DNA from 4 places in the Novosphingobium mississippiense genome. Region 1 is predicted to be linked to each of the others. Evidence: riboswitches for the same ligand, from Rfam matches in the RefSeq annotation. Region 1 holds a riboswitch; each other region holds the start of a gene.
What was found. Region 1 has a riboswitch for cobalamin ahead of WBP06_RS13170 (TonB-dependent receptor plug domain-containing protein). Riboswitches for the same ligand answer to the same signal wherever they lie in the genome.

Region 2: it holds a riboswitch for cobalamin, as region 1 does, so the genes downstream of both, WBP06_RS18670 (TonB-dependent receptor) here and WBP06_RS13170 (TonB-dependent receptor plug domain-containing protein) in region 1, are expected to answer to the same signal.
Region 3: it holds a riboswitch for cobalamin, as region 1 does, so the genes downstream of both, WBP06_RS04350 (CbtB-domain containing protein) here and WBP06_RS13170 (TonB-dependent receptor plug domain-containing protein) in region 1, are expected to answer to the same signal.
Region 4: it holds a riboswitch for cobalamin, as region 1 does, so the genes downstream of both, cobW (cobalamin biosynthesis protein CobW) here and WBP06_RS13170 (TonB-dependent receptor plug domain-containing protein) in region 1, are expected to answer to the same signal.

The regions. Positions count from the first base shown of each region.
Region 1 covers NZ_CP147001.1:2,785,977-2,793,517, reverse strand. Annotated here, with positions in the region: gene nagE (N-acetylglucosamine-specific PTS transporter subunit IIBC) at 1-1,613, shown strand, start outside; gene WBP06_RS13185 (sulfotransferase) at 1,553-3,298, opposite strand; gene WBP06_RS13180 (cobyrinate a,c-diamide synthase) at 3,331-4,647, opposite strand; gene WBP06_RS13175 (hypothetical protein) at 4,644-5,261, opposite strand; cobalamin riboswitch at 5,459-5,684, opposite strand; cobalamin riboswitch at 5,744-5,953, shown strand; gene WBP06_RS13170 (TonB-dependent receptor plug domain-containing protein) at 6,141-7,541, shown strand, end outside.
Region 2 covers NZ_CP147003.1:27,228-34,768, reverse strand. Annotated here, with positions in the region: gene WBP06_RS18675 (class I SAM-dependent methyltransferase) at 1-698, shown strand, start outside; gene WBP06_RS18670 (TonB-dependent receptor) at 761-2,809, opposite strand; cobalamin riboswitch at 2,983-3,226, opposite strand; gene WBP06_RS18665 (acyl-CoA dehydrogenase) at 3,357-5,627, shown strand; gene WBP06_RS18660 (DUF4142 domain-containing protein) at 5,718-6,305, opposite strand; gene WBP06_RS18655 (TonB-dependent receptor) at 6,863-7,541, shown strand, end outside.
Region 3 covers NZ_CP147001.1:919,664-927,204, reverse strand. Annotated here, with positions in the region: gene WBP06_RS04380 (branched-chain amino acid aminotransferase) at 1-377, shown strand, start outside; gene WBP06_RS04375 (TetR/AcrR family transcriptional regulator) at 417-1,049, opposite strand; gene yghU (glutathione-dependent disulfide-bond oxidoreductase) at 1,247-2,095, shown strand; gene WBP06_RS04365 (BamA/TamA family outer membrane protein) at 2,335-3,426, shown strand; gene WBP06_RS04360 (hypothetical protein) at 3,701-3,973, opposite strand; gene WBP06_RS04355 (histidine phosphatase family protein) at 4,008-4,619, opposite strand; cobalamin riboswitch at 4,634-4,779, shown strand; gene WBP06_RS04350 (CbtB-domain containing protein) at 4,815-5,039, shown strand; gene WBP06_RS04345 (CbtA family protein) at 5,048-5,770, shown strand; gene WBP06_RS04340 (Rieske 2Fe-2S domain-containing protein) at 5,947-7,047, shown strand; gene WBP06_RS04335 (GntR family transcriptional regulator) at 7,078-7,541, shown strand, end outside.
Region 4 covers NZ_CP147003.1:2,104,619-2,112,159, forward strand. Annotated here, with positions in the region: gene cobN (cobaltochelatase subunit CobN) at 1-2,707, opposite strand, end outside; gene cobW (cobalamin biosynthesis protein CobW) at 2,707-3,756, opposite strand; cobalamin riboswitch at 3,957-4,203, opposite strand; gene WBP06_RS27765 (hypothetical protein) at 4,484-4,795, shown strand; gene WBP06_RS27770 (PepSY-associated TM helix domain-containing protein) at 4,792-6,342, shown strand; gene WBP06_RS27775 (DUF3325 domain-containing protein) at 6,339-6,608, shown strand; gene WBP06_RS27780 (multiprotein-bridging factor 1 family protein) at 6,715-7,503, opposite strand.

The DNA.
Region 1 (7,541 bases):
TGGCGCTGCCGTTCGTGGCAGCAGCGGGCGCGGCGATCTTCGACAATCTGGGCCTGCTGTTCGCGCTGGGCATTGCCGTCGGCATCGCGCGCGATTCCAACGGTGCGGCGGGGCTGGCTGGCCTTGTCTGCTTCCTGGTCGCCAGCAAGGGCGCGCAGACGCTGCTGGTGGTGCCGCCCGAGACGACGGCTGGCATAGTAGACAGCGTGGCTGCATTGGCGGCGGATGCGTGGCGGGCCAAGGCCATCGCCAAGCTCTCGGTACCGATCGGCATTCTCTCCGGCCTGATCGCGGGCGCGTTCTACAATCGCTACGCCACGATCCGCCTGCCTGAATATCTCGCCTTCTTCGGTGGGCGCCGTTTCGTGCCGATCCTCTCCGGCCTTGCCGGGCTGCTGCTGGCGGCGCTGGTGGGATATGGTTTCGCACCGATCACCGGGGGCATGGATCTGGTCAGCAACGGCGTGGTTCACGCCGGCGTGCTGGGCCTGTTCGCCTATGGCGTGCTCAATCGCCTGCTGATCGTCACCGGCCTGCACCACGTGATCAACAACGTGGCCTGGTTCATCATCGGCGATTTCCACGGCACCACCGGCGATCTCAACCGCTTCTTCGCGGGCGATCCCACTGCCGGCAGCTTCATGTCGGGCTTCTTCCCGGTGATGATGTTCGGCCTGCCCGCGGCCTGCCTTGCCATGTACCACGCCGCCAAGCCTGAACGGCGCAAGGCCGTGGGCGGCATGTTCCTGTCGATGGCGTTGACCGCGTTCCTGACGGGCGTGACCGAGCCTATCGAGTTCACCTTCATGTTCCTGGCGCCGCTGCTCTACGCGATGCACACGGTGATGACCGGCGTGGCCATGGCGCTGATGGACCTGCTGCACGTCAAGCTGGGCTTCGGCTTCTCGGCAGGTCTGCTGGACTATGTGCTGAACTTCTCCAAGGCCACCAATCCGCTGCTGCTGCTGCCGATCGGCGCGGGCTATTCGCTGCTCTATTACGCGTCGTTCCGCTGGGCGATCGCCCGTTTCGACATCAAGACGCCGGGCCGAGAGGATGAGCCGGTGGGCGAGGAACTGGGTTCCTTCGCCCCTGCCGAAGGCGGCCGGGGTGCGGCCTTCGTGGCCGCACTGGGCGGCGCGGGCAACCTGGCCGAGATCGGCGCCTGCACCACCCGCCTGCGCCTGCGCCTCCACGATTCCGAAGCGGTGGACGAGCCGCGCCTCAAGGCCCTTGGCGCGCGTGGCCTGATCCGCCCGGCGCCGGGCGCGCTGCAAGTCGTCGTCGGCCCGATCGCGGACGATGTGGCGAGCGAGATGCGTGAGGCGGCCGGGCCGCTGCGCGCCGCCGCAGCAACGGCGGCAAAGGCCGAAGCGGCCCCTGCCGTGGATGCGGCGCCGTGGCTGACCGCGCTGGGCGGCAAGGGCAATGTCACATCCGCAGGTTCGGCCTCAAGCCGTGTCTGGATCGATCTGGCCGATCCCGCCGTGATCGACGAGGCTGCGCTCAAGCGCCTTGGCGCGCGCATGGTGGTGCGTGGGCCGGGCGGCGTTCAGTTGATCGTCGGGTCGTTGGCGCCTTCGCTGGCCTCGGGACTGTCCGAGGCGGCGTAGCCGCCGCGCTCCACCGCTTCGGACAGCACCGGAAGCACCGGTGCCAGTTCGCGGGCATAGCCTTTCCAGCGGCCGATCGAGCGGCGGTTGAGCGGCTCCTGCACTTGTGCGTAGCTGGGCGTCGGTGCGTGGCGACCCAGTGTGTGGAAGCTCAGTTGCGCCGCCTCCGCATCAAGGCCCAGCCAGGCCATCAGGTCGGTGGTTTCCTGCTCCTGATCGGCCACGAAATGCTCGTAGCCCAGCTCGTGCGCGGGAACCGGCAGCGTCTCGATCCAGTGGCCGGTCAGCTTCTCCATGCGCGCATAGTGCAGGGCCAGATCCTCGATCCGGTAGCCGCAGGCGAAGCCGTGCGTGAAATCGTGGCTCATGGCGGAAATCATCACGTCGCGCGGATCGCGGGATACCACCACCACCGGCGATTGCGGGAAGGCCAGTTGCAGCAGCGGCAGGTAAAGCTCGTTCAGCGGCATCTTGTCGGTGAAGAACATCGCCCCTTCGCGCAGCAGGCCATAGCGTTCGGCGCGGGCGAGGTAGTGATCGCGCAGCTGCGTTCCCAGCGTCTCGCGCTGCTCCTCGGTCACCGCATCGGGATGGCGGGGGAAGGCGCCTGCGGTCAACCCGGCGGCCTTTTCCGCCAGTTCGCGGCCGAACGGGAGTTCGCCGCCCGCGCGCACCAGCGAATGGCTGGCCAGCACCTGCTCGGTTAGCGTGGTGCCCGAACGCGGGAAGCCCAGCACGAAGACCGGCTGCGGCACGCCTTTGCGGCGCGGCGCCGGGGTGAATTCGGCGAAGCGGTCGCCGGTGAAGAAATCCTGCCACTGCTGGATCAGTTCGCCCACGGCGCGGGCGGGATAAGTGCGGCTGGCGGCGGCGGCGAGCGCGGCCTTGCCGGCGACGAAATCGTCCCACGCTTCGGCCTTGCGGCCCGCCCGGTCGCGCAGGCGGCCGCGCAGCAGCCGCGCCGCGCCCGAAGGTTCGGCTTCGGCCTCCAGCATGGAGAGGCCCTTTTCCCAGCCATCGGTGCGCGAAAGCAAGGTTACGCGCTGGAGCGTGACGTCGGTGCCCTGCCGCAGCGCCAGCACCTCGGCCCGGTCGAGCAGGGCGGAAGCGCGATCGAACCGCCCGGCCTGTTCCTCCAGTTCGGCCAGCCAAGCCAGCGGCGGCAGAGCCTCCGGCATCGCCCGCGCGGCATCGGCCAGCAGCGGTGCCGCCTCGTCCAGTCGGCCCTGACGTTGCAGATTGCGGCCCAGGTTGGTCAGCAGCTGCGGATGCCGCCCGGCCACGCGGATCGCGGCTTCCAAGTGCTCGGCCCCTTCGACCAGCTCCTCACGCTCGCTCAGCAGATTGCCCAGCCGCATGTGGGCGCTGGCATTGTTTGGCTGGGCGATCAGCGTTTCGCGCAGCACGGCCTCGGCCTCGTGCAGCCGGCCGGTATCGTGCAGCCATTCGGCCAGATCGTCGCGCGGCCAGGGCCGATCGGGCGCCAGGGCGATGGCTTCGCGCAGCAGCGCTTCGAAACGATCGCCGGTTCCGCGGGCCTTGGCGGAAAGCGCCAGAACCTCCACCGCGTCCAGTGCGAGCGCGGGCACCGTGCGCGCCGATTGGGCAAGCGTTTCGGCCCGGTCGAGATCGCCCGAGGACAAGGCCTGACGGGCGGCGGCAATGGTCTGCGGATCGGCGGACATGCGCCAGCTTAGTGCCTTTGCACGCGGCGGAGTCAACCGGACTTTACGGGTGCTTCCAGTGCAGTAGCGCCGAATAGCGCCGCGACGAGCCGGGGCGCGGACGCGAAGTAGAGGTGCATGTAGCTGGCCGTCAGGGCGCCGTGGCGGAACACCCGCTCTCCGGGGCGGCCATCGGGCGTGCTGGCGCGGGCGATCGGCTCCAGCGCGGTATCGAGCGTGGAGTAGTGGAAGGTGTGCCCCCGCACCCGCTGTCCGTCGATCTCCGCCTGCTGCATTCCCAGCGCGGCAAGGCGGGGCTGCATCGTCGCCCGGGCGGGCAGCAGGCCCAGCAATGGCGCACGGCCTTGGCCATCCTTGCCGTCGTCCAGCGTCTCGCAGGCGTAGAGCATTCCCCCGCACTCCGCCAGCATCGGCCGGCCGGCGGCATGGTGCGCGCGGATCGCGGCCAGCATCGATGCGTTCGCGGCCAGGCGATGCCTATGCAGTTCCGGATAGCCACCGGGCAGCCAGAGCGCGTCGCATTCCGGCAGTTCGGAATCGTCCAGCGGAGAGAAGAATGCGATCCGCGCGCCGGCGCTTGCCAGAACGGCCAGATTGGCGGGGTAGATGAAGGAGAAGGCCGCATCGCGGGCGACGGCGATGGTACGGCCCGCCAGCGCGGCTGAGGGGGTTTCGACGGCGCAAGGCGGGAAATCCACGGCAGCCGGCAGCCATAGCGCGCTTTCGGGCAGGAGGTCGGCGGCCCGATCGAGACGCTGGGCAAGGTCGCCCACTTCGCCGGCCTGCACGAGCCCCAGATGCCGCTCCGGCAGTGTAATCCCGCCATCCCGCGCCATTGCGCCCAGCCAGCGTATGCCGGGCGGTACGCTGCCTTCCAGCAGTTCGGCATGGCGGGCGCTGCCCACGCGGTTGGCCAGCACGGCCGCCAGCGTCACATCGGGACGATAGCTGGCCAGTCCGTGGACCAGCGCACCGAAAGTCTGCGCCATCGAGGATCCGTCGACCACCGCCAGCACCGGCAGGCCGAACCGGCGGGCAAGGTCCGCTGCGGAAGGATCGCCGTCGAACAGGCCCATCACCCCTTCGATCAGGATCAGGTCGGCCTCTTGCGCCGCCTCGTGCAGCAGGGCGCGGCATTGCGCTTCGCCCACCATGAAGAGGTCCAACTGATGCACCGGGGCGCCGCTGGCGGCTTCCAGCACCATGGGGTCCAGAAAGTCCGGCCCGCACTTGAACAGGCGCACGCGCCGCCCTTCGCGGGCATGGCGCCGGGCGAGGGCGGCGGTGACCAGCGTCTTGCCCTGGCCCGACGCGGGCGCGGCGATCAACAGCGCGGGACAGGCAGTCATCGATGGGGCCGAATGCGCAGGTGGGGACGCGCGGTTACCACGAGTGCCCAGAGTGCCGCGGCAACGCCGGACCACAGCAGCGTGGCCAGCAGGACGCCGGGGAAATAGCGGGCGATGCGTGGCAGGAAGCCGGCCAGCGTCGGATCGGGATAGCGGCCGCCGAGCAAATAGAATCCCCCGCTCGTCAGCAGATTCGCTGCGAAACTTGCCGCTATCAGCAGCGCGACGATCGCGGGGAGGGCGGAGAGGCGATCGCCCCAGCGGGCGGCGGCGAAACGGCCGGCCAGCCAGAGCAAACCGTGTGCGGGCAGCAGCATCCAGTAGGCCGGCGTGAAGCAGAAGCCCGAACCGCCCAGCACCTGGATCACCACCACGTCAATCGCGAAACCGAGCATGAACAGCGCGGCGAAGGCGACCATGCGGCGCACGAAGAAGCCCAGCACGAAGAAGCTGGCAAGGTCGGTATCGGGCAAGTGGACCAGGTGGCTGAGCGAATGGCTGCGCGTTGCCAGCATCAGCACGGCCAGCGCGGCGAATATGCAAAGGGGCAGCCGGTTGGAGGCGGGGCTATCTGAAGCGGGGCGGGCGAAAGCAGGTTTGGCGGCAGTGTTCATGACGGTTGTCTCCCGGCGAGCTGGAAGGGAAGGCGCGTGCGCGACAGGTGTCGGGGGCGATATCGCCCCGGCGAGGATCAGCGGATCGGTGTCATTGCGTACGGGCTCCCTTCGAAACGACATGCGGCTTGTCGTCTCGCCAAGGCGGATCCCGCGATGGAACCCCGCCTCGTCCGCCCGGTGCATCCCGCCCGCGCGAAGGATCGACGGCGAAGGGCCGGTTTCCTGACTTGCCGGATCGTCGCGCCTGTCCGCCGCCTTCTCGAAAGCCTGGAAGCATGAACGCTCGCGGCCCCAATGGCATCTGGCGGGGCGCATCCCCGGCTACAGTTGCGGGAGCAGTGCCGGCCTGCCGCGAGGGTTTCCCGCGGGCCCGGGCTTCCCGATTAAGCCCTTTCGGGCACCCCTTGCGCCGTCCCGCCTATGGCACTTTGCGCAGGGGCGCAAGCTTCGCACACTTGCCAGCCGGCTTGCCGCACGATAGTTGCCGCGCCGCGACAGGTTCCCCGCAAGGGGATCAAAAGGGAACACGGGTGCAAGACCCGGGCTGCCCCTGCAACTGTAAGCGGCGAGCCGTTCGGCCATTTCGCCATTGGGAGCCAGGCCAGTGAAAACGGCGCAATTCCCGAGAAGGCGGCTGAACCGGCACCGACCCGCAAGCCAGGAGACCTGCCCGTCGCGGTCGTTCTTCGTCCGGACAGGGTGTGCCGGGTGAACGGGGGTGTTTCCTCGCGCGACGACAGCCACCGCTCCGCCGGCCACCGGCCTGGGTGGAGGACGCCGCCCGTCGTCCGGCCCCTTTGCCGGAGCGCTTTGCGCCTGTCCTTCGTCCAGATGCCGAACCGCCGGGGCTTCGACGACTGTTTCGAAGGAAATACGATGAAGTACCGCATTCTCGCCGCCGCCAGCCCGCTTGCACTGGCGCTTGTCCCCGCCACCGGCCATGCTGCGGAAGCTGCCGATGCCGCTGCCGAGGGCACCGCCGACGGTATCGTCGTTACCGCGCTGCGCACGCCCGTGGATGCCGATCGCGTGGCGGAAACGATCACGGTTCTGGACGATCAGCAGATCGTGGCCGCGCAGCCGATCGCGGTGACCGATGTGCTGCTGCGCACCCCCGGCATCAGCCTTTCGCGCAACGGTGGTTACGGCACCACCACGTCGCTGCGCATTCGCGGCGCCGATGCGGGGCAGTCGGTCATGGTGATCGACGGCATGCGCCTGGCTGACGCATCCTCGACCGCGGGCGGCTACGGCTATTCCACCCTGTTCACCGACGATATCGACCGGATCGAGATCCTGCGCGGCCCGCAGTCGATCCTGTGGGGCAGCGATGCCATCGGCGGCGTCGTCAACGTCACCACCCGCAAGCCGACCGAGCCGCTGGAAGGCAGCTTCGCGGTGGAGGCCGGCACGCATGACACCGTGTCTGCCCGCGCCGGGCTTGGCGGCACATCGGACATGATCGACTGGCGCGTTTCCGCCTCCCGCTTCACCACTGACGGGATTTCCGCGTGGGATCAGGGTACCGAGGCGGACGGCTTCACGCGGTCTTCCGCCAGCGGCACGGCGACCGTTCGCCTGGCGCCCGGCGTCTCGCTGGACCTCAGGGGCTATTGGTCGAATTCGCGCAACGATTTCGACGGATACAACGCGGATTCGCTGGAATTCGGCCGCACCAAGGAATGGTCGGGCTATGCCGGCCTGAACTTCGCGCTGCTGGACGGCAAGCTGGTCAACCGCGTGGCGGTGACGCAGACCGAGACCGACCGCGCCAATTACGACCCGACGCGCGACGTTCGCCAGATCACGTTCGACGCGCACGGCCGCGTACGCCGTTTCGAGTATCAGGGCACCTATAGCTTCTCCGAGGCGGTGCAGGCCGTGTTCGGGGCCGAGCGGGAGGAGCAGCGCATGACCACGGTCTCGCCCGATGACAGCACCGCGCTCTACACCGCCACGCCCAACAAGGTGAGCACCAACAGCGTCTATGGCGAACTGCGCGTCAGCCCGGTGACCGGCCTGACCGTCAATGGCGGCGCGCGGTACGATCACCAGTCGCGCTTCGGCGGCAACACGGTGTTCAGCGCCGGTGCGGCCTACACCCCGAACGAGGGCAAGACCGTGCTGCGCGCCAGCTATGACGAAGGGTACAAGGCGCCTTCGCTCTATCAACTGTTCAGCGATTACGGGGTGTCCGATCTCAAGCCGGAAAAGGCCAAGGGCTGGGAAGTGGGCGCCGAACAGAGCCTGGGCGAACTGCTTCACGTTTCCGCCACT
Region 2 (7,541 bases), on a different replicon from region 1:
CGGGGCACGTGTTCACGTTCGATCCGATGACCGGCGGCCCCCGCCGGTCGATCAAGACGGCGGAACAGCGCATCGCCCGGATCGAGAAGAGCCTTGCCCACTACGGCGTGGCGGACCGGGTGACCATCACTCCGCAGGATCTGGTCAGCGGCCTGGCCGCGTTGCCCAAGGGGGAGGACGTATCGGTGCTGATGCTGGACGCGGACGGCCGGATCGACCGCGACCTTCAGGTCCTGCACGGCCGCTGCGCTTCGGACTGTTCGATGATCATCGATGACGTGGCGGACCGGGTGCGCGTGAAACGCAGGGGGGCGACGTACCGGATCGACAGCAAGATGCGCCTGTCCTGGCTGCTGACGAACATGCTGATCTCTTCCGGCAAGCTCAGCAGCGGACAGCGGCTGGTGGACACCTATTTCGGCGAACTGACCTGCGATCCCCTGCAAATCATCGAACCGGGCGATGCACTGGCCGTCTATCGGCAACTGGTATTCCAGTCGGCCTCGGCCAACCGGATCCAGCGGCTGCGGTCCCGCGTGCTGGAGTGGGGGCAGGATCTGGCCCCCGACCTCGCCGCCCGCTGCCGCAGGGTCTATCGCCATGTGAAATATGGGCCCGCCCACAGCGAACCGGCGGCAGAGGACGGCGACCAGGCGTTGGAGGATGAGGTCAGAAGGCAGGTCGCCACCTATCACTGACCGCCCGCAAACGATCGCGACATGCCGCGAAGTCCATGACCTCGCGGCATGTCTGCCTTCAATCAGAACGTGTAGCGCGCGCCGATCTTGAACGTGCGCGGTTCGATCACGCGGCTGAGACGCCCGTCCGCCGGGCCATCGGCATCGAACGCGGGAATGTAGGATTCGTAGTAATAGGCGATGTCCTTGTCCCGACTGTCGAAGATGTTCAGGACTTCGCCGTAGATCTCGATCTTCCTGCCCTTCCACGCGGCACGGGCATTGAACACCGTGCTGCCCTTGTCACGCACGCTGTTGTCCTCGACCAGCGGATAGGGGCCAAGGTGGCGGACACGGATGCTGGCCTCCCACGGATCCAGCACGATGGCCGCGCCGGCCGACGCCGCATTCTCGAACGCGTTCGGGATGCGATCGCCATTGTCGTAGCGTGAGTGATTCCAGGTATAGTTGCCGTCCAGCGCCAGCCAAGGCAGCGGGCGCCAGAAAGCGACGACCTCGTAACCATGGCGCTTGCTGGCGCCGGTCGGTTCCACCGCGTTGGAATCGCCCACGAAGCGCAGTTCGCTGTCGACATCCAGCCACCAGTAGGTCCCGGTCAGCGAGAAAGTGCCGGACTGGAAGCGCCCGCCCAGTTCCTTGCCCGTACCGCGCACCAGCACCGGCACCGGCGTATCCACGTTGACCGCGCCGCGCACGTCGTTGGAATGGAAGCCGCGACCCCAGTTGGCGTAGACTTCGAACTGCGGCATCACCTCGTAAGCGGCGGAGAACTTGGGCGAAACGATGGAGTCGTGCCCGCTGCCCTGCCCCAGTTCGGCGGCAGCCTCATCCCGCGCGCGCACCGAATAGTGATAGTAGTCACCGCGCAGGCCGCCGGTCAGCCGCAAACCGGGCAGCGGCTTCCACGTCGCCTCTCCATAGAGCGCACCGGAAAGCTCCTCCACATGGTAGCGACCTAGCGAATAGAGGAACTGCCGGTCGGCCGTGCGGTTCACCCCGACGCTGCCGATGTGATCGTAGCGGTTTTCCGTGCCGATGCTCAGTTCCAGACTGTCGGCCACTTGCCATTGCTTGCGCGCGGTAAGCCCGGTCACCCAGCGCTTGTCGTACTGGTCGATCTGCGCGCTGGTGCCATCGGGATCGGCGTAGGTGGGGTTCGAATACATGTTCCAGTCGTAGTACTGGGCATAGACGTTCGCGCTCCACGTCCTCTGGGTAACGCCGATATTGCCGACGAAGCGCGTCGTGCGGCCGCGTGCCGAGGGATCGGGCGAGCAGAACACATCCTCGCAGACGTCCGAACCTATGATCCTTTCGGGGATCTGCTCGGTCGGCCGCCAGGTCGCGTGATAGGCGTGGAGGGAGGCCTGAAGCGTACCTTCGCCCAAGGGCATCGCATATTTCGCGAAGCCGGCGTAGTGGCGCAGGTGTTCGGCTTCCTCCCAGGGCCCGTCATAGCGCTTGGCCTGACCGACCAGCGTAAGGTCGCCGCCGCCCAGGTCCTTGATCGTGCCGCCGGCGGCAAGACGGCCGGAATTGTACGATCCGCCTTCCACCGAAAGCCACGGGCGCTCGAACCCGTCGATCGTGGTCATGTAGGCCGCGCCGGCCAATGCGAAATCGCCGCCGTCTGCGCGGTACGGCCCCTTTCGGAAATCCTCGCGCGCGACGATCTCCGGAATCAGACCATTGAGGTCGAGGTAACCCTGCCCGTGGCCGTGGGTGCGCAGGTTCATCTGCACGCCATCGATATAAGTCGTGAAGTCGGTGCCGTGATCTAGGTTGAAGCCGCGCAGGAAGTACTGGTTGGCCTTGCCGCTGCCGGAGTGCTGTGCGGCAACCATGCCCGGCACCGCTTCCAGCAGCTCTGCCACACGCAGCAGCGGGCGGACCAGCAGGTCCGATCCGCCTACCGTTCCCTCACTGGCGGCGTGGGCCGTGCCGATCTTGGCTTCGCCACGCCCGAAGACGAGGATTTCGGCGGCCTCACCGGTTCCCGCGCCACTGGCGGCGGCTGGCGCCGCAGGCGCATCTTCGGCATGGGCCGCCGCAGCGGTAAAGGCGGCGCCCACCAATAAGCCTGCGCGCAGCGCATTCATGTAGAAAGTCATTCGTATTCCCCCGGCGTCTGCGACTGGGGGCGAAGGCGTGCCGTCTGCGACGGTCGGCGCGCGTCAACGGCCGGACGCCCGGGGCGACCGTCACGCGAACCGATGCGGCCTTCACCGCTCATTCGTCGCTCAGACGGAAAGATACCGGGCCCTGGCCATCCCCTGGACCAAAGCGAGAGCGACCAGACGCCGGCAGGTCTCCTGGCTCACGGGTCATCGCTTGATGCACGGCCTTCCCAGGCCCCGCATGATTTAGCGTCCGGCCCAGTGGCTGCGGCAGGCGTCCTTGCCCTGCCGCGATATGCATCGCGCTCACCGCTTACAGTTGCAGGGACAGCCTCGGATTCGAAGGGAAAACCCTTCTCACCGCGTTCCCTATTAAGCCTCTTTCGAGGCACCGGCGCGATCTTGCCCGCCCATATCGATTATGGACGAACCGCGGCTGGCTACAGCGCGGGACACCGCAAGGCAAGCGCGGATGAAGGCGAACGCGGGAGCAATTCGGCATGCGCAGGCGTTGTGACCGGCAGGAGAAGGAGCCCATCCGATGTCGCGTGCCACCCAGTTTGCCGCCGCCGCCCGCCGCGAAATCCTGACCCGGCCGGTCCTGTCGCTCGTGCAATCGGCGCTTCCCGCGCTGTCCGCCACCGAGAACGAGGCGATCGACGCCGGCAACACCTGGTGGGACGCCGCGCTGTTCACCGGTAATCCGGACTGGGAGCAGCTTCTGGCCGTTCCGCCCGCCACGCTGACGGAGGAAGAGTGCGCCTTCATGGACGGCCCGGTCGACACACTCTGCGCGATGATCGACGACTGGCGGATGACTTGGGAAACCCGCGACCTTCCGCCCGAAGCGTGGGATTTCCTGAAGCGCGAGAAGTTCTTCGGAATCATCATCCCGAAGGAGCACGGCGGCCTGGGCTTCTCGAACTTCGCGCATAGCGAAATCGTGCGCAAGATCGCCAGCCGCTCGGTCTCCACGGCCGTGACGACGATGGTGCCCAACTCGCTGGGGCCGGGCGAACTGATCCTGCGCTTCGGCACCCCGGAACAGCAGGAATACTGGCTGCCGCGCCTAGCCGATGGGCGCGAGGTGCCCGCTTTCGGCCTCACCAGCCCCGAGGCCGGCTCGGACGCGGCCTCAATGATCGACGAAGGCGTGGTCTGCCGGGGCGAATGGAACGGCGAAGAGGTGATCGGCATCCGCCTCAACTGGCACAAGCGCTACATCACGCTGGGCCCGGTGGCGACGATCCTTGGCCTGGCCTTCAAGCTGCACGACCCCGATCGCCTGCTGGGCGGAACGGACGATATCGGCATAACCGTGGCGCTTGTCCCCACCGATTTGCCCGGCGTCACCATCGGCCGCCGTCACGTGCCTTCCATGCAGACCTTCCAGAACGGCCCGAACGAGGGGCACGACGTGTTCATCCCGCTGGACAACGTGATCGGCGGACCGGACCGCGTGGGCCAGGGCTGGAAGATGCTGATGAGCGCGCTGGCCGCCGGGCGCGGGATCTCGCTGCCCTCACTCTCGGCCGCGGCAGCTGCCTTCGCGGCGCATACGACCGGTGCCTATGCCCGCGTGCGATCGCAATTCAACCTGCCGATCGGCAAGTTCGAAGGCATCCAGGAACGCCTCGCCCGGATCGCCGGCAATGCCTACCTGCTGGATGGCGCGCGACGGCTTACTTGCGCCGGGCTGGACCAGGGCAACCATCCGGCCGTGATATCCTCAATCCTCAAGCTCCACGCCACCGAACGCATGCGCGTGGTCATCAACGACGCCATGGACGTTCACGGTGGCAAGGCGATCATCGAGGGGCCGCGCAATTACCTCGGCAGCCAGTACCGCGCGATTCCCGTGGGCATCACGGTGGAGGGCGCCAATATCCTCACCCGCAGCCTGATGGTTTTCGGACAGGGCGCGATCCGGTCGCACCCCTATCTGCTGGAGGAAATCCGTGCGGTAGGCGAGACAGACCGCAGCCGGGCACTGGCCAGTTTCGACCGGGTGCTGTGGAAGCATGTCGGCCACGCCTTGAAGACGGCGATCCGTGCCTTCGTCCGCAACTGGAGCGGCGGCATGTTCGCCCCAGCACCAAAGGCCGGCAAGGCGACACGCTATTACCGGCAGATGAGCCGCTATGCCGCGGCCTTCGCCTTCGTTTCGGACATCGCGTTCCTGACCCTCGGCGGCGAGCTGAAGCGGCGCGAGCTGCTCTCGGCCCGGCTGGGCGACGTGCTTTCCGAACTCTACCTGCTGTCCGGCGCGCTGAAGCGGTGGGAGGATGAGGGCCGGCAGGACGACGACCTGCCGCTGCTGGCCTGGTGCATGGAAAGCGGCTTCGCCACCATCGAGCAGCGCTTTGCCGAAATCATCGCCAATTTCCCGGCCCGGCCCGTAGGCTGGATGCTGCGCCTGTTCATCCAACCGTTCGGCCGCCGCCGCAACGGCCCCTCCGACCGCGTGATCCGCCAGTGCGCCGATATCATTCTGGAACCCTGTCCCGCGCGCGACCGTCTGGTGGAAAACGTCTATATCGGCGGCGCGGACGAAGCGGTCGGTCGCCTGACCGAGGCGTTCCGCCAGACGGTTGCGACCCAGCCCGTCCACGACCGCCTGCGCAAGGCACGCGTCCGCGATCTCGACAAGGCCCACGGGCAAGGCCTTATCACCGACGAGGAACTTGAAAGCCTGCGCGCCGCCGATGCGGCCGTGGCGGAGGTGATCGCGGTGGACGACTTCGCGGCCGACGAACTGGGGCCCACCTCTCCGGAAAGCACGGCCAGCCGCATCCCCGCCCCGGCCGAATAGCGGCACGGCGCGAAAAAGCCGCATGACCATCGGCCATGCGGCTTTTTCAATCCTGGCAGAGCCTGTGCCCCGGGGGCACAACCTCGCTGCTTACAGGGCCTTGGCCATGTTCAGATGCGCGGTGACGATGGGTACCAGGGCCTTCGCGAAATCCTTCAGCGGGGCCGGCGCATCAGCGCTGGCGGCATAGGCCTTCACCGCGTCGAGCGTCGTCTGGTGCGCGTCCACTTGCGCCTTGGCATAGGCCTTGTCAAAATCCGCACCCTTCAGGTCCTTCAGGGCGTCACGCGTCTGCTTCTGCGCATCGCTCAGGCTGGCGTCCGGCGTGATGGCCGGCGAAACCTTGCCCGCGGCCAGCTTCAGCTTTTCGGTGGATTGGGTGTGCGCGTCGATCATCTTGTTGGCAAAGCGCTTCACCGCCGCCGACTGGCCATTGGCGATGGCAAGCTTGGAAATCTCGATCTCGAAAGCGTCACCCGCGGCCGCGGCGTTGGCGAAAGTTTGCGCCGGATCCAGCGTGGCGGCAGGCGCAGGCGTTTCGACGCCCGGCACCATTCCCGGCACCACCGGTGTAGCGGGCGCCGTCGTCGCCGCGTCATTGGCAGCAGGCGCCTCCTTCTTGCACCCGGCCAAAGCCAGCGCCGCGAACGAAACGGTCCAAAGTACCCGAAGCCTCATGTTGAATTCCTCTTCCAGTCCATTGCTGCTTCGTGAACCAACGGCCCGGCCTTGCGTTCCCACGACAGGACATTTGCCGTTCCGTCGCCCGTCCTCCAGCAAAGCAATGGCACGACGATCGCCCTTGCCCATTGGCCCAGGTCGTTACCTTCGGTGCCACTCACAGTGTAGCCAACCGCGCAAAGGGTGGATGTCGGCGGCAATCCGCATTTCCGACAGCACGATTCGCAACAATTAGATGGTTTCAACGTGTAGCCCCAACTTTACCACATGGCTATAATCGACAATATAAACGAAATAATATCGAAATTATCAAGTAATAAGATTTACTGCAGTTGCACAAAGGCATCACTACTCGGATTTTACTTTTCCCATTGGCTAACTCTGCAGCAGATGTCTCGACACTGTCATATTCAAACGATTAAGGCTTCGGCAGCAGCGATGCTCAGGCTGCCTGAAGACGACCGTTGGCGGACGATTGTGCTTCCGGGGGCCAGGAGACGCACGCTGCAGCCATGATGCCCTTCGCGGGCACCGCAATTGAGGTCGTACATCCAATGCAGAAACGTTCCGTTCTTGCCGCATCCGCGGCAGGCTTCGCTGTGGCCTGCGCGCTCGGTTCCGCCCCGGCCCGCGCCCAGTCGACCGGCTCGCTCGATTTCGAGAAGTCGGAAATCACCGTCACCGGCACCGCCCCGGGCGATATTGCCGGCGTGGAAATCCCCAACACCCCCAAGGCCAAGCAGGTCCTGACCAAGGAAGTCATCGGCCGCGAGACGCCGGGCCAGTCCATCGACGAAATCATCAACCTGATCCCGGGCGTCAGCTTCCAGAGCTATGACGGCTACGGCTCCTCGGGCGGCAGCCTGATGATCCGCGGCTTCGACGATACCCGCATTTCGCAGACGTTCGACGGCATTCCGCTGAACGACACCGGCAACTACGCGCTCTACACCAATCAGCAACTCGATCCCGAACTGATCGAACAGGTGAACGTCAACCTCGGCACCACCGATGTGGATTCCCCCACGGCGGCCGCCTCGGGCTCCACCGTGAACTACCGCTCGATCGACCCCGGCCACGAATTCGGCGCACGCATGGTCGGCACCATCGGCGATTACGGCAAGATGCGCGTGTTCGGCCTGATCAACACCGGCGACCTCAACGCATCTGGCACCCGTGCGTGGTTCTCTGCCTCCAAGGACACTTACGATGCGCTCTACGGCGGCGTGGGAG
Region 3 (7,541 bases), 1.9 Mb from region 1:
TGGGCGGCATGAACCTCTACTTCGTGTTCGAGGACGGCACGCTGCTCACCCCCGCCCTCACCGGCACGATCCTGCCCGGCATCACCCGTGACAGCCTGCTGCAGCTCGCCCGCGAGGAAGGCCTGAAGGTTGAGGAAGGCAAGTACAGCCTGGACCAGTGGCGCGCCGATGCGACTTCCGGCAAGCTGATCGAAACTTTCGCTTGCGGAACGGCTGCCGTAGTCACTCCGGTGGGCAAGGTTTCGGGCCGCGATGGCGAATTCGTCGTCGGCTCGGGCGGGCCCGGCCAGATCACCGCCAAGCTGAAGAACCGCCTGGTCTCGATCCAGCGTGGCGAAGCGGCGGACACCCACAACTGGATCCACAAGATCGCCTGAGGAAATACTGGCCCAGGGTGTCACCGCGCCCTGGGTCGTTCACCCCAAATCGGCAAGGCCGCACTGGCGCAGCATCGCCATGTGCGTGCGCGTAAGGCGCTCCACCGTTTCATCGATCGACAGTTCGGGCCGCACGCTGTTGCGATAGATGCGCGGCCCCACCATCGACCATGTCAGCATGAAGGTGGCGAAGACTTCGCCCTCCATCTCGGAGGCCCGGGGCTCTGCAGCGAAATGGACGCCCAGATCCTCCGCCAGTCGGCCGAATGTGACGTAACGGTCGCTGATCCGGCCGGGCGCCAGGAATTCCTCCGTCCAGAGCGCAACCACTTCCGGGTTTTCCAGCACATAGCGAATCACGCCGCGCGCCCGGTTCTCCGATGTGTCGGAGGGCGCCAGTGCCGTGGCCAGCTGGCTTTTCGACCATTCGCGGATGGCATCGATCAAGGCATCGCGGTCCGCGAAGTGGTAATAGACGGTGGTGCGGTTCACCCCTGCCTCGCGCGCGACTTCCGACAGCGAGAGCGCTTCCATGCCCTTCGCCGAAACCAGCTTCACGGCAGTCTCGATCAGAACCTGATGGGTTTCTTCAAACCCCTTGTTACGGCGACGCGACAGACGGCTGGCTTCCCCCGCATCTTGGGCGGGTTGCTTTTCAATCGATTGAATCATGCACGTCCTGCTTGGCCACCCCTGGCACGGCAGTCAACGATTTAAGAGGGGTTAGGTTCCTCATACTTTCGGCTCACGAGATTGATTTATTTCCTTTATTTAATACGCGCCAGGTGCCTTTCCCAACCGCGGCAAAGGGTTGTCGGCGGGCATGGGCACTCCTACCTCTCCGCCAACGACACTGACGGAGCGCCCGCATGTTCAAGAACACCTACGAACCACCGAAAGTCTGGACCTGGGACAAGGACAACGGGGGGGAATGGGCCAAGACCAACCGCCCGGTTTCCGGCGCGACCCATCAGCAGGAACTGCCGCGCGGCACGCATCCGCTGCAACTCTACTCGCTCGGCACGCCGAACGGGCAGAAAGTCACCATCATGCTGGAAGAACTTCTCGCCGCCGGGGTGACCGGCGCAGAGTACGACGCATGGTTGATCGACATCGGCAAGGGCGACCAGTTCGGATCGGATTTCGTATCGATCAATCCCAACTCGAAAATCCCCGCGCTGCTGGACTGTTCCGGCGAAAAGCCGATGCGCGTGTTCGAGTCCGGATCGATCCTGTTCCATCTGGCCGAAAAGTTCGGGATGTTCCTTCCCACCACGCAGCCGGGCCGGGCGGAGTGCATGTCGTGGCTGATGTGGCAGATGGGCACGGCCCCGATGATCGGTGGCGGCTTCGGCCACTTCTACGCCTATGCGCCGGAAAAGTTCGAATATCCGATCAATCGCTATGCGATGGAAACCAAGCGCATTCTGGACGTTGCCGACAAGCGGCTGGCGCAGACGCGCTATCTGGCGGGGGACGAATACACCATTGCCGACATCGCCGCCTACGGCTGGTTCGGCGGTTTCCTGCGCGGCGATGCTTATGGCGATGCGGCGACGTTCCTGGACGTGCCCAGCTATGCCAACCTGGTGCGCTGGGGTGAGGAACTGGCTGCGCGCAAGGGCGTGCAGCGCGGCCGCATCGTCAATCGCAACGGTGATGGCTTCGTGCGCGAACGCCATTCGGCTGCCGATATCGACGCCGTGCTCGCCGGATAAGCGGCCCGCAGACGCGGCGGTCGGAAAGAGTCCGCGCCGCCGCGTCAAATCCTGTGGCCGCCGGACGGCCGGGCGTTTCCCGCGATCATTTGCGGGTTAGTCCGGATATGCCGAAAACGGCACAAGCGTAATCCGCTTCGTGCATGCGTGCACGAACGCCACCCGCCCCGCAAAGGAACCGCGCCCGGCGCCGAACGGCGGGGTCGGTTGCTGCCGTCGTCATCGCCTGTGCCTGCGTCATGACCGGCACCGCATGGGCAGCGGAGCCCGGCGATCAGATGGACGAAGTGGACGATCAGGCGCAGGCCATCGCCAAAGTCGCGGGGAAAGACAGCGGGCGCGATATTCTGGCGATTCCCCTGCCGATCACGAACCCGTCGCTGGGCACCGGCATCGTCGTTGCCGCGGTTGCCTTCTACAATCCGAACGACGCGCCATCGCCGTGGATCAGCGGCGGCGCGGCAATGAAGACCAGCAACGGCAACTGGCTGCTGGGCGGCTTTCACAGCATGTCTCTGGATGACGACAGCTATCGCATCACTGCAGCGGCAGGCGCGGGAAAGCTGGTGACCGATTATTACGGCATCGGCCCCGAAGCCGGCGACCGCAATGTCGCGGTGAAGCTGGACGAGACCGTCGTGGCGGTTCGCATGCAGGCGCAAAAGCGCGTCTCGCCCAACCTCTACGCCGGGCTGCGGCTTATCTATGCGATGGTGGACATCACCAACAGCGATGTGACGCCGCCCTACCCGGACCAGACGATCCCGGCGGACGAGGCCAAGTCCGGCATCATGCAACTGGGCCCGGCGATAACCTACGATACGCGGGACGATACGCTCAATCCGCGCAAGGGCCTCTATGCCCATGCCGAATGGCTGTGGAGCGTAAAGGTTCTGGGTGGCGACTTCACCTCACGCAAGCTGACTGCCGGGGCCAGCTGGTACATGCCCAGGGGAACGAACACCGTGCTCGCCCTCCACGCCGGCATCTGCGCGGCATCGAACGGGGCGCCGTTCTACGACTTGTGCCTCTATGGCCAGAAGAACGACCTCAGAGGGTACAAGAGCGGCCGCTACCGCGACGGTGCAAGCTGGGCGCTGCAGGGCGAAGTGCGCCAGCACCTGTTCTGGCGAGTCGGCGGCGTGGCCTTTGCGGGGATCGGCGGGATCGCGCCCGGTCTGGGCCGTATCGGCGACAGCAAGCTGCTGCCTGCAGGTGGCGTCGGCCTGCGATTCCAGCCATCGCGCAAGACGAACATCAACCTGCGCCTGGATCTGGCGGTGGGGAAGGATTCGAAAGCCGTCTACCTGGGCATTGCCGAAGCCTTCTGACCCGCCGCCCGGCGCCGCCCCCGTGTCGCATACCCCATTCCCCGGCAAATTTCAGGCGCGGAACAATGCCGTCATCCGTCTGTTCGTTCAGGCAACGAAGAGAGGATTTTCACCATGCGCTCAGCACTTCTGTGGATCATCGGCGTTCCCATTCCGCTTATCCTTCTGGTCGCCTATTGCACCGGACACCTGTGATCGCCCGACGGGCACGATAAGGCCCGCCGGGTCGCGCATAAGCCACGAAGATCGCGTATCTTTGCCCGGACAGCGGCGCCTAGCCGCTGGTGACGGGCACGCCCCCCACCGCGGCGTCGACCATGACCTGCCATGCATCGTGCGCATCGCTGGTGCCGACGGAGTGCCCCTCCTCCAGCAACAGCTTGTGCCCGGCGGCGCACATCCCCGGCGTGGGAACGCGAAGCGCCTTGATCACCGCGACCACGGTGCTCTTGAGTTCTTCCTGAGTTTTCGTGTCGAGATGATCCCAATCGTCGCTTCCGCTTCTGGACTTTGCCAGTACCCGTGCGGCCCGTTCGATCAGCGGCATCGTGCTCTCCTTAGCAGGTTGCCAGGGCAGGCTATCACCTTGTTCGCGACCGTACAGCTAAAACGGAACCGGCGCCTGAAACGGAGTTGGAAATCGCCGGCTCCAGCGCCTGCAATCGCCAGCTGCGATTGAACGACAACACCGTGCGGGACAGCGGCGCGATGTCGATCGCCAGCGCGGCGGAAAACGGCATTCCCAGCGCGTGGGCCAGTGCCGCGCGCACCATCATCGGGTGGGTGATCGCGCAGACCGGCCCATCTTGCGCAACGATCGCATCCATCCACCTGCCGATGCGCTGGCAAGCCAGCGGCATCGATTCCCCGCCCGGCGCTCCGCCGGCCGGATCGGCAAGCCATGTCGCCAGTGCGGCCGGGTCGATCCCGGCGAAGGACAGCCCGCTCCATTCGCCATGATCGATGTCCGCCAGCGCCGGCTCCACGCTCGCCGTCAGCGCCATCGCCGCAACAGTCTCTCCGGCGGCGCGTGCCGGGCTGCAATGAACGCGATCGTGGAAGCGAGCGGCGACAGCCATCCCGGCCGCATCGCGCAGCCCGCCGTGGTCCAGCGGCTCCCCGGGATCGGGAAACCGACCCTGCCGGCTGGACGACGTAGCGGCGATACAGATCAGCAGAAGCGTGGTGGCCAAGGAGAAAAGCTCTGAAATCGTTGACGGGAGAAGACGCCGCGTCCTAAGGGACAGCGGTCAGGAACGAAGAAGCCGGTGTAATCCCGGCGCGGTCGCGCCACTGTAATCGAATGGCATTCACGCCGTCGAGAGCCAGACCTTCTTCCCGGCAACAGGTTTTCCAAGGGACGCGCAATCCCCAAAAGGAGCATGACGATGGCCAGCGCCGCAGTTTTCGACGATGCCTTCATTCCGGTGCAGGGCGGCAACGCCATCCCGATCGAGGATATCGCCCCCTGGGCCGTGCTGGGCACGCTTCTGGCCCTGATCTTCCTCTATTTCGTCAGCACCGAACAGGGCGCCTTCGCGCTGTTCCAGGGCATGTACGTGCACGAATTCGTGCATGACGGACGCCACCTCCTCGGCTTCCCCTGCCACTGAGATAGCACATGACCCGTAACCTGCTCTGGCGCGGGATGCTTGCCGGCATCCTGGGCGCGCTTTTGGCCACGCTTTTCGCGCGTGGCTTCGCCGAACCCCAGATTGACCGCGCCATCGGCTATGAGGAAAGCCACGCGACTCATCACCCCGGAATGCCGGAAGAAGAGGAACTCGTCAGCCGCGATACGCAGAAAGGCGCCGGGCTGATCACCGCGCTTGCCCTCTACGGCGCGGCGGTGGGCGGCGTGTTCTCGCTGGTCTTCGCCTATGGCTACGGCCGCATGAGCCACCTTGGCCCGCGCAGCTTTGCGCTTGTGCTGGCGGCGCTGACCTTCCTGCTGGTGGTCATCGTGCCGGCGCTGAAATATCCGCAGACGCCGCCTGCGGTGGGCAAGCATGAGACGGTGGCGCTGCGCACCGCCGCCTATTTCGCCATGATCGCCCTTTCGCTGGGCGCCGCCGTGATCGCCGCGCGCGTACGCAGCGCGATGGCGCGGCCCGGGCGCGGCTTCGACGCGACGCTGCTGGCGGTCGTTGTCTATGTCGGCGTGGTCGGCGTCGGCCAGTTCCTGCTGCCGGTGATCGACGAGGTTCCCGGCGATTTCCCCGCCGTCCTCCTGTGGAACTTCCGCGTCGCATCGATGGGGACGCAGCTGGTGCTGTGGGCCACAATCGGCCTCGCCTTCGGGCTCTGGGCGGAACGCGTGCTGCAGCGACAGCGCAACGCCTGACAGCGCCTGGGCGCCGACAACCCGGACGCCTCCTCACAATGCAAATGCCCCGCCCGCATACTGCGCGGCGGGGCATTTGCGTTTAGCCGGGTGCAGATGGCGGGACTCCTTCGAACTTGACATTGGATCCAAATTTACGATTATTGGATCCAATAATCGACGACAGGAGTGGATTCATGAACGGCGCGGCGCAAATTGCCACCACCGACAGCCCCAGCACCCAGATTCCCAAGGCTCAGACCTGGCCCAAAAACGCCTGGTACGTCGCCTGCATGCCGGACGAGATCGCGGACGGGCCACTGGGCCGCACGATCTGCGGCGAACGCATGGTGTTCTTTCGCGGCGCGGACGGTCAGCCCACGGCGCTGGAAGACTTCTGCCCCCATCGCGGCGCTCCGCTCTCGCTGGGTTTCGTGCGCGAAGGGCGGTTGGTCTGCGGCTATCACGGGTTGGTCATGGACTGTCTGGGCAAGGCGGCGGAAATGCCCGGGCAGAAAGTCGGCGGCTTCCCGGCCGGCCGCCGCTTCGCCACGATCGAACGCCATGGCTTCGTCTGGGTATGGCCCGGCGATCCGGATCAGGCCGACGCCGCCTGCCTCCACCCGCTGGAATGGGCGGATAGCGAGGAATGGGCCTATGGCGGCGGCTATTACCACATCGCCTGCGACTATCGCCTGATGATCGACAACCTGATGGACCTGACGCACGAAACCTACGTCCATTCCAGCAGCATCGGCCAGAAGGAAATCGACGAGGCCCCCGTCCGCACCCACGCGGATGCACAGGAAGTCGTCACCAGCCGCTTCATGGACGCGATCAAGGCCCCGCCGTTCTGGCGCATGGCGCTGCGCGGGGCCGGGCTTGACGAAGACGCCACGGTCGACCGTTGGCAGCTCTGCCGCTTCACGCTGCCCAGCCACGTCATGATCGAGGTGGGCGTGGCGCTGGAGGGCCAGGGCGGCTACGACGCGCCGGAAGCGGCCAAAGCATCCAGCATCGTCGTCGATTTCATCACGCCGGAAACCGAGACCAGCCACCACTATTTCTGGGGCATGGCGCGCCGCTTCGCGGTGGACGACGCGGAACTGACGGACACCATCCGCGAAGGCCAGCGCAAGATTTTCGGAGAGGATCTGGAAATGCTGGAGCGGCAGCAGGCGAACCTGCTGCGCTGGCCGGAACGGCGGCTGCTGAAGCTGAACATCGACGCCGGCGGCGCACGATCACGCCTGATGATCGATCGCGCCATCGCTGCCGAGAACGTGGCGCAGGTTTGACAGGCCGCACCCGTCCGCCGAAAGCAAGCCATGGACGTTGAAGGGGATTCCCAACCGCAGGGCGGACGCCGGCTGAAGCCGGGCCAGCACGTGATCATCTCGCTACGGCGGATGATCGCGGAAGGTGCGTTCCGCCCGGGCGAGCGGATTGCCGAGATCGCCACGGCCGAAACGCTGGGCGTATCACGCATGCCCGTGCGCACCGCCCTGCGCGCGCTGGAGGCGGAGGGGCTGGTCGAAAAACTGGGCGCGCGCGGCTATACCGCGCGGGCCCTGACCTCGGCAGACATCAACGGCGCGATCGAAGTGCGCGGTGTGCTGGAAGGCCTTGCCGCACGGCGGCTGGCCCTGCGCGGAATGACGCCGGCGGAGGAAACGCGCTTTGCCGATTGCCTTGCCGAAGGAGAGGCCATCTTCGCAAAGGGCACGCTGGGGCAAGGCGACGTGGACCGATTCCACGACTACAATCTGGCATTTCACACCCTGCTGGTGGA
Region 4 (7,541 bases), on a different replicon from region 1:
CGGTGCCCCACGCGGAGAGGGCGATGGCCTCGGGGTATTCGCCCTCGCGCTGGAGGTAGTCTTCAACCAGCAGGTCGGCGGACTTGCGGCCCAGTTCCCAGGCAACGGCAGTGGGCACGGCTCGGGTATCGACCGAGTAGAAGTTGCGCCCGGTGGGCAGGACGTCGGGCCGCCCGCGCGTCGGTGCGCCGGAAGGGCCGGGCAAGACGAAGCGGCCGTCGAGCCCGGCGATCAGCGCCTCGGCCTCACGTGGGCCGCAGAGGTCAATGCGGGGCGCAAGGTCTGTGGCGATGGCGTGGAGGACGGCGGCGGTCTGGGGGCCAAGGTCAATGGCTGGCGTTTCGACCAGTTCCGCCGCCAGCAGTTCCAATCGCTCCACCGTATCGCCATGCGTGCGCCACGGTTCATTCGAAATCGCCGCCAGCGCTTCCGGCCGCGCGCCGTCCCAGCGATCGCCCATGCGGCAGTCGAGTGGGTCGAAGTCGAGTCCAAGGTCCGCTGTCATGGCCCGCAGAAGCGAGGCTTGCCCGGCATGATCGTAGCCACGCGGGGTGCGCGCCAGCGCCACCAGCAGATCGCGCCGCAACCGGCCTTCGGGGGATTGCGTGAAGACATGCAGTCCGTCGCGGATCTGCAATTCCTTCAACTCGCAGAGGTAGTTGTCGATGGCCGAAAGCGCGTCGTCCCCGTCGCCGCTGGCTCCGGCATCGCGGTCAAGTCCATGGCTGCGGGCAAGGTCGAGGATGTCGCGCCGCAGGCGGTCCAGGCGGCGCGGGTCCATGCCGGCGGCGAGATAGTACTCGTCCACCAGCGCTTCCAGCTGCTTGAGCGGGCCGTAAGTCTCTGCGCGGGTGAGCGGCGGAGTGAGGTGATCGATCACCACCGCGCTGATGCGGCGCTTGGCCTGCGTGCCTTCGCCGGGATCGTTGACGATGAAGGGATAGAGCTGCGGCACCGGCCCGGCGCAGATTTCCGGGAAACAATCGCGCGAAAGCGAGATAGCCTTTCCGGGCAGCCATTCCAGATTGCCGTGCTTGCCGACATGGACCAGCGCCTGCGCGCCGAAGTCCTGCGCCAGCCAAACATGGAAGGCGAGGTAAGCGTGCGGCGGGGGCAGCGCGGGGTCGTGATAGCTGGCCTTGGGATCAATGTTGTAGCCGCGCGCGGGCTGCACCGCGATGGCGAGCTTGCCGAAGCGATGGACCGGTAGGCGAAAGGCGCCGTCACGCACGAAGGGGTCGGCGGAAGGCTCGCCCCAGCGCTCCAGCATGGACTTGCGCGCGCTTTCGGGGACCGCGGCGAAAGCGGTTTCGTATATCGCTAGCGGTAGCGAGACTTCGCCGGGCCGATCGAGCGATGTAAGATCGTTGGTGACACCGCCGGTCATGATCCGCATGAGCGCGGCGCCATCCCTTGGCGCATCGCCGATATCGTAACCCGCCTCGGCCAGCGCGGCGATGATGGCGGCGGTGCTTGCGGGCGTGTCGAGGCCGACGCCGTTGCCGATGCGGCCGTCACGGTTGGGATAGTTCGCCAGCACCAGGGCCACTCGGCGCTCGGCCGGAGCGCTGCAGCGGAGGTCGGCCCATGCGGCGGCCAGATCGGCGACGAAAGCCACCCGGTCCGGCGCGACGCGGGGGACGACGATGCCGCACTGGGTCACGTCGTCGAAACGCTCGGCCGCCTTGAAGGCGACGGCACGGGTGAAGATGCGGCCGTCCACTTCGGGTAGCGCCACGTTCATGGCGAGGTCCCGTGGGCCGAGGCCGCGCGCCGCGCCCTGCCAATCGGTTTCCTCGACGCCTGCGTAGGCGACTTGCAGGATCGGGCAGTTCGCTTTTTCGAGAATGCCGGGCTTGCGGTCGTCGCCTGCCGAGGAGGAGGCGAAGCTGGTGGCGTTGACGATCACGTCGGGCGCGATTTCGCCGAGCAGGCCGCCCAGCCAGTCCACCGCGAAAGGTTCGCGCAGGGCGCGGACATGCACGGCCGCAACATTGAAGCCCCGCTGCCGCAGCGCCGCGATCATGGCGTCCACGGCATCGAGCGTTCCCGCGATCATCAGTGCGCGATAGAACACCAGCAGCGCCAGCGGGCGACCTTCGACCCAGCCCGCCTGCACTTCGGTAAGGCCCGCACGCTCGGTGCCGGCCAGATAAAGCCCGGCGTCGGCCACCGGCACCGGGTCGTCCGGCTCGCCCGCGTCATGGCCGATCGCGCGGGCGGCGGTGCGCAGGAACGAGAGGGCATTGGCGGTCCCGCCCTGTCGCAGATAGTCGCGCATCCGCTCGCGCAGTTCGGCGGGGAGGGTGGAGGCGCGATCGAGCGCGGGATCGGCCTCACGCCCGTCGGCGATGGCGGCGAAGGCAATGCCGTTCTCGCGCGCGACGCGGGCGATCTCGTCGATGCCGTAGCCCCAGTAGCTTTTGCCGCCGAGCAGGATCACGCAGACGAATTTGGCCTTCGCGATCACTTTCTCGACATAGAGGTCGATCGAGTAGGGGTGGCGCAATTGCAGCAGGTTGGCGAGGCGGACGCTTGGCGTGGAATTGGGGGGTGCGCCCTCCGGCAAACGCGCCGCCGCGCCCGCAAAGCAGGCAAGTTCGCTGTCCGCCACGGTGAGGATCACCATGTCGCCGGGAGACTGGTCGAGGTCGATCGCCTCCTCGCCGTTGGAAATTGTCCCCGGCGTGGCGGACAGCAGGTGCATCAGGCGTCTACGGCACCAAGAACGTCCGCCAGCCCCGCCTCGATGGCGGCGCGGTCCAGCCCCTTCTGGCCGATGACGACCAACTGGGTACGGCGCGCTTCCTGCGGGAGCCAGGCGCGATCGTAGAAGTGCTGGATGCGCGGGCCGACGGCCTGCACGACCAGACGACTGGGCTTGCCGCCGACCGCGACCATGCCCTTCACGCGCAGCACATCGTGCGCTGCGATCAGGTCCTTGAGGCGCGCGAGCAGGGCGTCGAGATCGGCCACGTCGCCGCCGGATACGACGAAGCTGTCGAAGTCGTCATGGTCATGATCCTCGTCCAGCCCGTCGATGTGCGAGGGGCGGGAATCGAGATCGTCCTCAGCCGCTGCGGTGATGCCCAGCAGCGCGGCGATATCGACGGCGCCATGATCGGCACGCACGATCTTCACGCCGGGGCGTGTTTCGGCCAGCACCAGCGTCTCGACATGGGTGAGGGCATCGGCATCGACGAGGTCGGTCTTGTTGAGCACGACCATGTCGGCGCAGCCCAACTGTTCCTCGAACAGTTCTTCCAGCGGGCTTTCATGGTCCAGCATCGGATCGGCGGCGCGGGCGGCGGCAAGCGCGGCCTCATCGGTGGCGAAGCGGCCGGCGGCCACGGCATCGGCATCGATCAGCGCGACCACGCCGTCCACCGTGGCGCGGGTGCGGATATCGGGCCACTGGAAGGCCTTCACCAGCGGTTTGGGCAGGGCGAGGCCGCTGGTCTCGATGATGATGTGATCGGGCTTGTTCTCACGGTCGAGCAGCTTCTGCATGGTCGGCAGGAAGTCGTCGGCGACGGTGCAGCAGATGCAGCCGTTGGCCAGTTCGACGATATCGTCTTCCGGGCACGCCTCGTCATTGCAGCCCTTCACCAGTTCGCCGTCGACGCCGACGTCGCCGAACTCGTTGATGATGAGCGCCAGGCGGCGGCCCTTGGCGTTCTGCAGCAAGTGGCGGATCAGCGTGGTCTTGCCGGCGCCTAGGAAGCCGGTGATGACGGTGGTGGGAACTTTGCTCAACGGTCTTCTCCCGCGCGCCGGTAACTCGAAAGCGGGCGGAGCGTCTCGCCGCGTCCGGACGAGCCAAACGCGACGCTCGGCTGCGACGACGGACAGGCGCGCGGGCGCCCGACGTGGCATGCCGTTGCGGCCCCGGCCGCGTGCATCACGTCGCTCAGACGGAAGAGTTACCGTGCCTTGGCCATTCCCTGGACCCGGGCGAGAGCGACATCGACGCCGGCAGGTCTCCTGGCTCACGGGTCACGGCACGATGCACGGCCTTCCCAGGCCCCGCATGACTTAGCGTCCGGCCCAGTGGCTGCGGCGAAAACCCTTGTTCCGCCGGCGATGTGCATCGCGCTCGCCGCTTACAGTTGCAGGGACAGCCCCGGATTCGAGCGGCAGCGCCGCTCTGACCGTGTTCCCGTATTAAGCCCCTTGCGGGGCACCGGCGCGATCTTGCCCGCCGCCGCCGCTTTCGCCGCGATGCCGGACAGGCAGGCTCCTAGCCTCAGCGGCCCCGGCCCGCAAGCCTCGCCGCCGATCCGCTGCTCTTCCGGCGCCGATCCACCTTGGGCAACTTTTTGGACGGCGCGATTGACTCGGCCCCGGTCAGCGCTTAGCAGCGGTTAAAATGCGAATGGCTCGCAATAGCAGCTTGAGAGGACGTGGTGTGCGTGAAAACAACAACTTCCCCTCTCCAGCGGCCGAATCCTGCCGGTAAATTGATCTGAGGAACGAAGCAGTCATGGCATCCCCGCCAAGCGGCATCGGCAAGGCGAACCTCGCGGCCCGGCTGACGGCCGCGATTCCGGCGAACTATATCGTCTCCTCGCTGGCGACGGCCTGCATCGCACGCGGCCTTGCGCAGGGCCTGAACGTTTCCGCCGCGGAGGCCAGCGTGGCCGGCACGCTGTTGTCTTTCGCGATCTTCGCGACATTGGCTCTGGTGGCCTTCGGCGTGCGGTCGATCGGGCGGTTCTGGCTGGGGATGGTCGTTTCCGGAGCGGTGATGGCCGGCTGGCTGTGGCTTTCGCTGCATGCGGGAGGCCGTCTGTGAAGGATAGCCTGCGGCAATCGATGGCGCTGGTCCACACCTGGTCGGGCCTGGTGCTCGGCTGGCTGCTGTTCGCCATGTTCGCGACGGGCACTTCGGCCTATTTCCAGGACGAGATCACGCGCTGGATGCAGCCGGAGGTGACCGGCGATGCCGATCCGGTCAAATCGGCAGAAGGGGCGATCCGTTTCCTTGAGCGCAAGGCGCCCGACGCCAGCTTCTGGTATCTTTCTCTGCCCAATGGGCGCAGCGCGACCACGCAGTTGTTCTGGTATCCCGGCAACGGTGCCGATGCGCAGACGCAGGCCGTGGTCGATCAAAACGGCGATGAAGTTACCGCGCGGGAGACGCGCGGCGGCTACTTCCTCTATCGCTTCCATTTCGACCTGCATTACATGCCGGTGCTCTGGGCGCGTTATCTGGTGGGCATCGCGGCGATGTTCATGCTGGTGGCGATCCTTTCGGGTGTGATCACGCACAAGAAGATTTTCGCGGATTTCTTCATGCTGCGCTTCGGCAAGGGGCAGCGATCCTGGCTGGATGCGCACAACGTCACTGCCGTTCTGGCCCTGCCGTTCCACCTGATGATCACCTTCACCGGTCTGGTGACGCTGATGGCGATGTATGTGCCCTGGGGCATCCTGGCGAACTACGCCGCGCCGGATACGTTCCAGGCGCAAGTCTTCGGGGAGCCCGTCGCGGCCGAGCGCAGCGGCACCAAGGCGCCGCTGGTCGATATCGCGCCGCTGATGCGGACCGCCTCTGCGCATTGGGACGGGCGCGAAGTCGGCTTCGTGCGGATCGACAACCCCGGCGACAGGGCGGCAACCGTCGCGCTGACGCGGGGGCCGGGCGAAGCGATGGGATCGCGCGGAGACGTGCTGACGTTCTCCGGCACGAGCGGCCGCGTCCTTGGCGGCAGCTTGCCGAAGGGCGCCGCACTTCAGACCGAAAGCGTGATGATCGGGCTGCATACCGGTCGCTTTGCGCAGATCGCCCTGCGCTGGCTCTATTTCTTCAGCGGCCTTGCGGGCACCGCCATGGTCGGTACCGGTCTGGTGCTGTGGACGGTGAAGCGTCGCCAGCGCTTGCCCGATCCGCAGCGGCCCCACTTCGGTTTCCGGCTGGTCGAACGGCTGAATATCGCCGCGGTCGCAGGCCTTGGCGCGGGCATTCCGGCCTATTTCCTGGCCAACCGCGTGGTGCCCACCGGCCTGGCGCATCGGCCGGAGTGGGAGATCAACACATTGTTTGCAGTTTGGCTGGGCGTGCTGCTCTGGGCGCTGGTGCGCCCAGCTGCCCGCGCTTGGGTGGAAGGGCTGGCGCTGGCCGCGTTGCTCTATGCCGCAGTTCCAGTCGTGAACGCCTTTACCACCAGCCGTGGCCTGCCGGCCAGCATCATGCGCGGGGACCGGCTGTTCGTCTCGTTCGATCTGGTCATGCTGGGGCTTGCGGTCATATTCGGACTGGGCGCGGCCAAGCTCTCGGCCCGCTCGCGCAAGCCAGTCGCCGGCAATACCACGCGGCGCGGCAGGGCGGTGCGGGCATGATCCACATTCTGGCGATCCTGCTGACGCTGGGCGGGTTCATCGCGCTTGCCCTGTCGATGTCGCGCCACCAGCGCGACCTTGCCGGGCGCGTGCTGGCGAAAGCTCAGGCGCGCACCGCCCGCGCAGGCGGCTATGCGCTGCTGGGTTTGGCATTCGTGGCGGACATCGCGGCGTTCGGCGGTGGCTATGGTGCGGTGGCCTGGTGCGCGCACCTGTCGGTGGGGGCGTGGCTGACCATCGCGTTGCTCCACTGGCGCAAGGCCTGACCCTCGAGCGTTTTCTACTCAGGTGGAATCGCCTGGTGACTCGGAAATCGTGAAAAACCAAAAAATTTAGACAAGTAGACCCGATGCAATCGGATCGGAAACTGCCCTAGATCGCAGGGAGCGGCGGCGCGTGCAGGCGTGCGAAATCGTCTTCCACGGCGCGACCCAGCATATCGCGATAGAGCGCGAAATGCGGCATGTCCGGCATGACCAGTCCAAGTGCGGGATCCTCCCCCTCGGCCAGCTTGCGCAAGGCGATCGGCGCGGCGGCGGGGACCAGCTGCGATCCTTTGCCTACCTCCAGCGTGGTCAGGATGCCGAACAGCGCGCCGTCGATCGTCGGGCGCGAGAGGATGGCAAGCCGGTACTGCCCCTGCTCATTGGTGACGAGGTAGATATGGCCTGAAAGGTTGGGCATCGAAACTCGCCCCGTCTGCTCGAACCGCCCGTCGGATCGGCCTGATTCCGCAAAGGCCAGGCAGGCGCCGGCCGCGTCCCAGCGGATCGTGGTCAGGTAGGCGAACAGACCGCCCGGCGTGCCGAAGCTGGGCCGCAGGGTAAGATAGCAACCTTCCAGCCATGCGACGGCGGAGTGCGCATAGGCGCCCAGGTCATCGGGCGCGACATCGCGGCCCGCCGGCGCGGGGGCGACGGGGTCGGCAGGGCGCAGGGTCACGCCCAGCGCCTCCTCTATCCGCAGCAGCGTGGCCAGAGTGAACGGGCGCTTGCCGGCCAGCGCCTTTTCAAGCGTGGAAAGGCTGATCCGTGCCATGTCCGCCAGCGCCTGGCGGGATATGCGGCGGCGGGCGATCTCCTCACGCACGAGGCGGGCAGTCTCCGCATTCTCGGCGGAGAGGGCGGCGGAATCGGCGATGTCGGGTTCTGGCGTAATCATGCCCGCCTATTTCCGCACAAATGCGCACATCTCGTCAA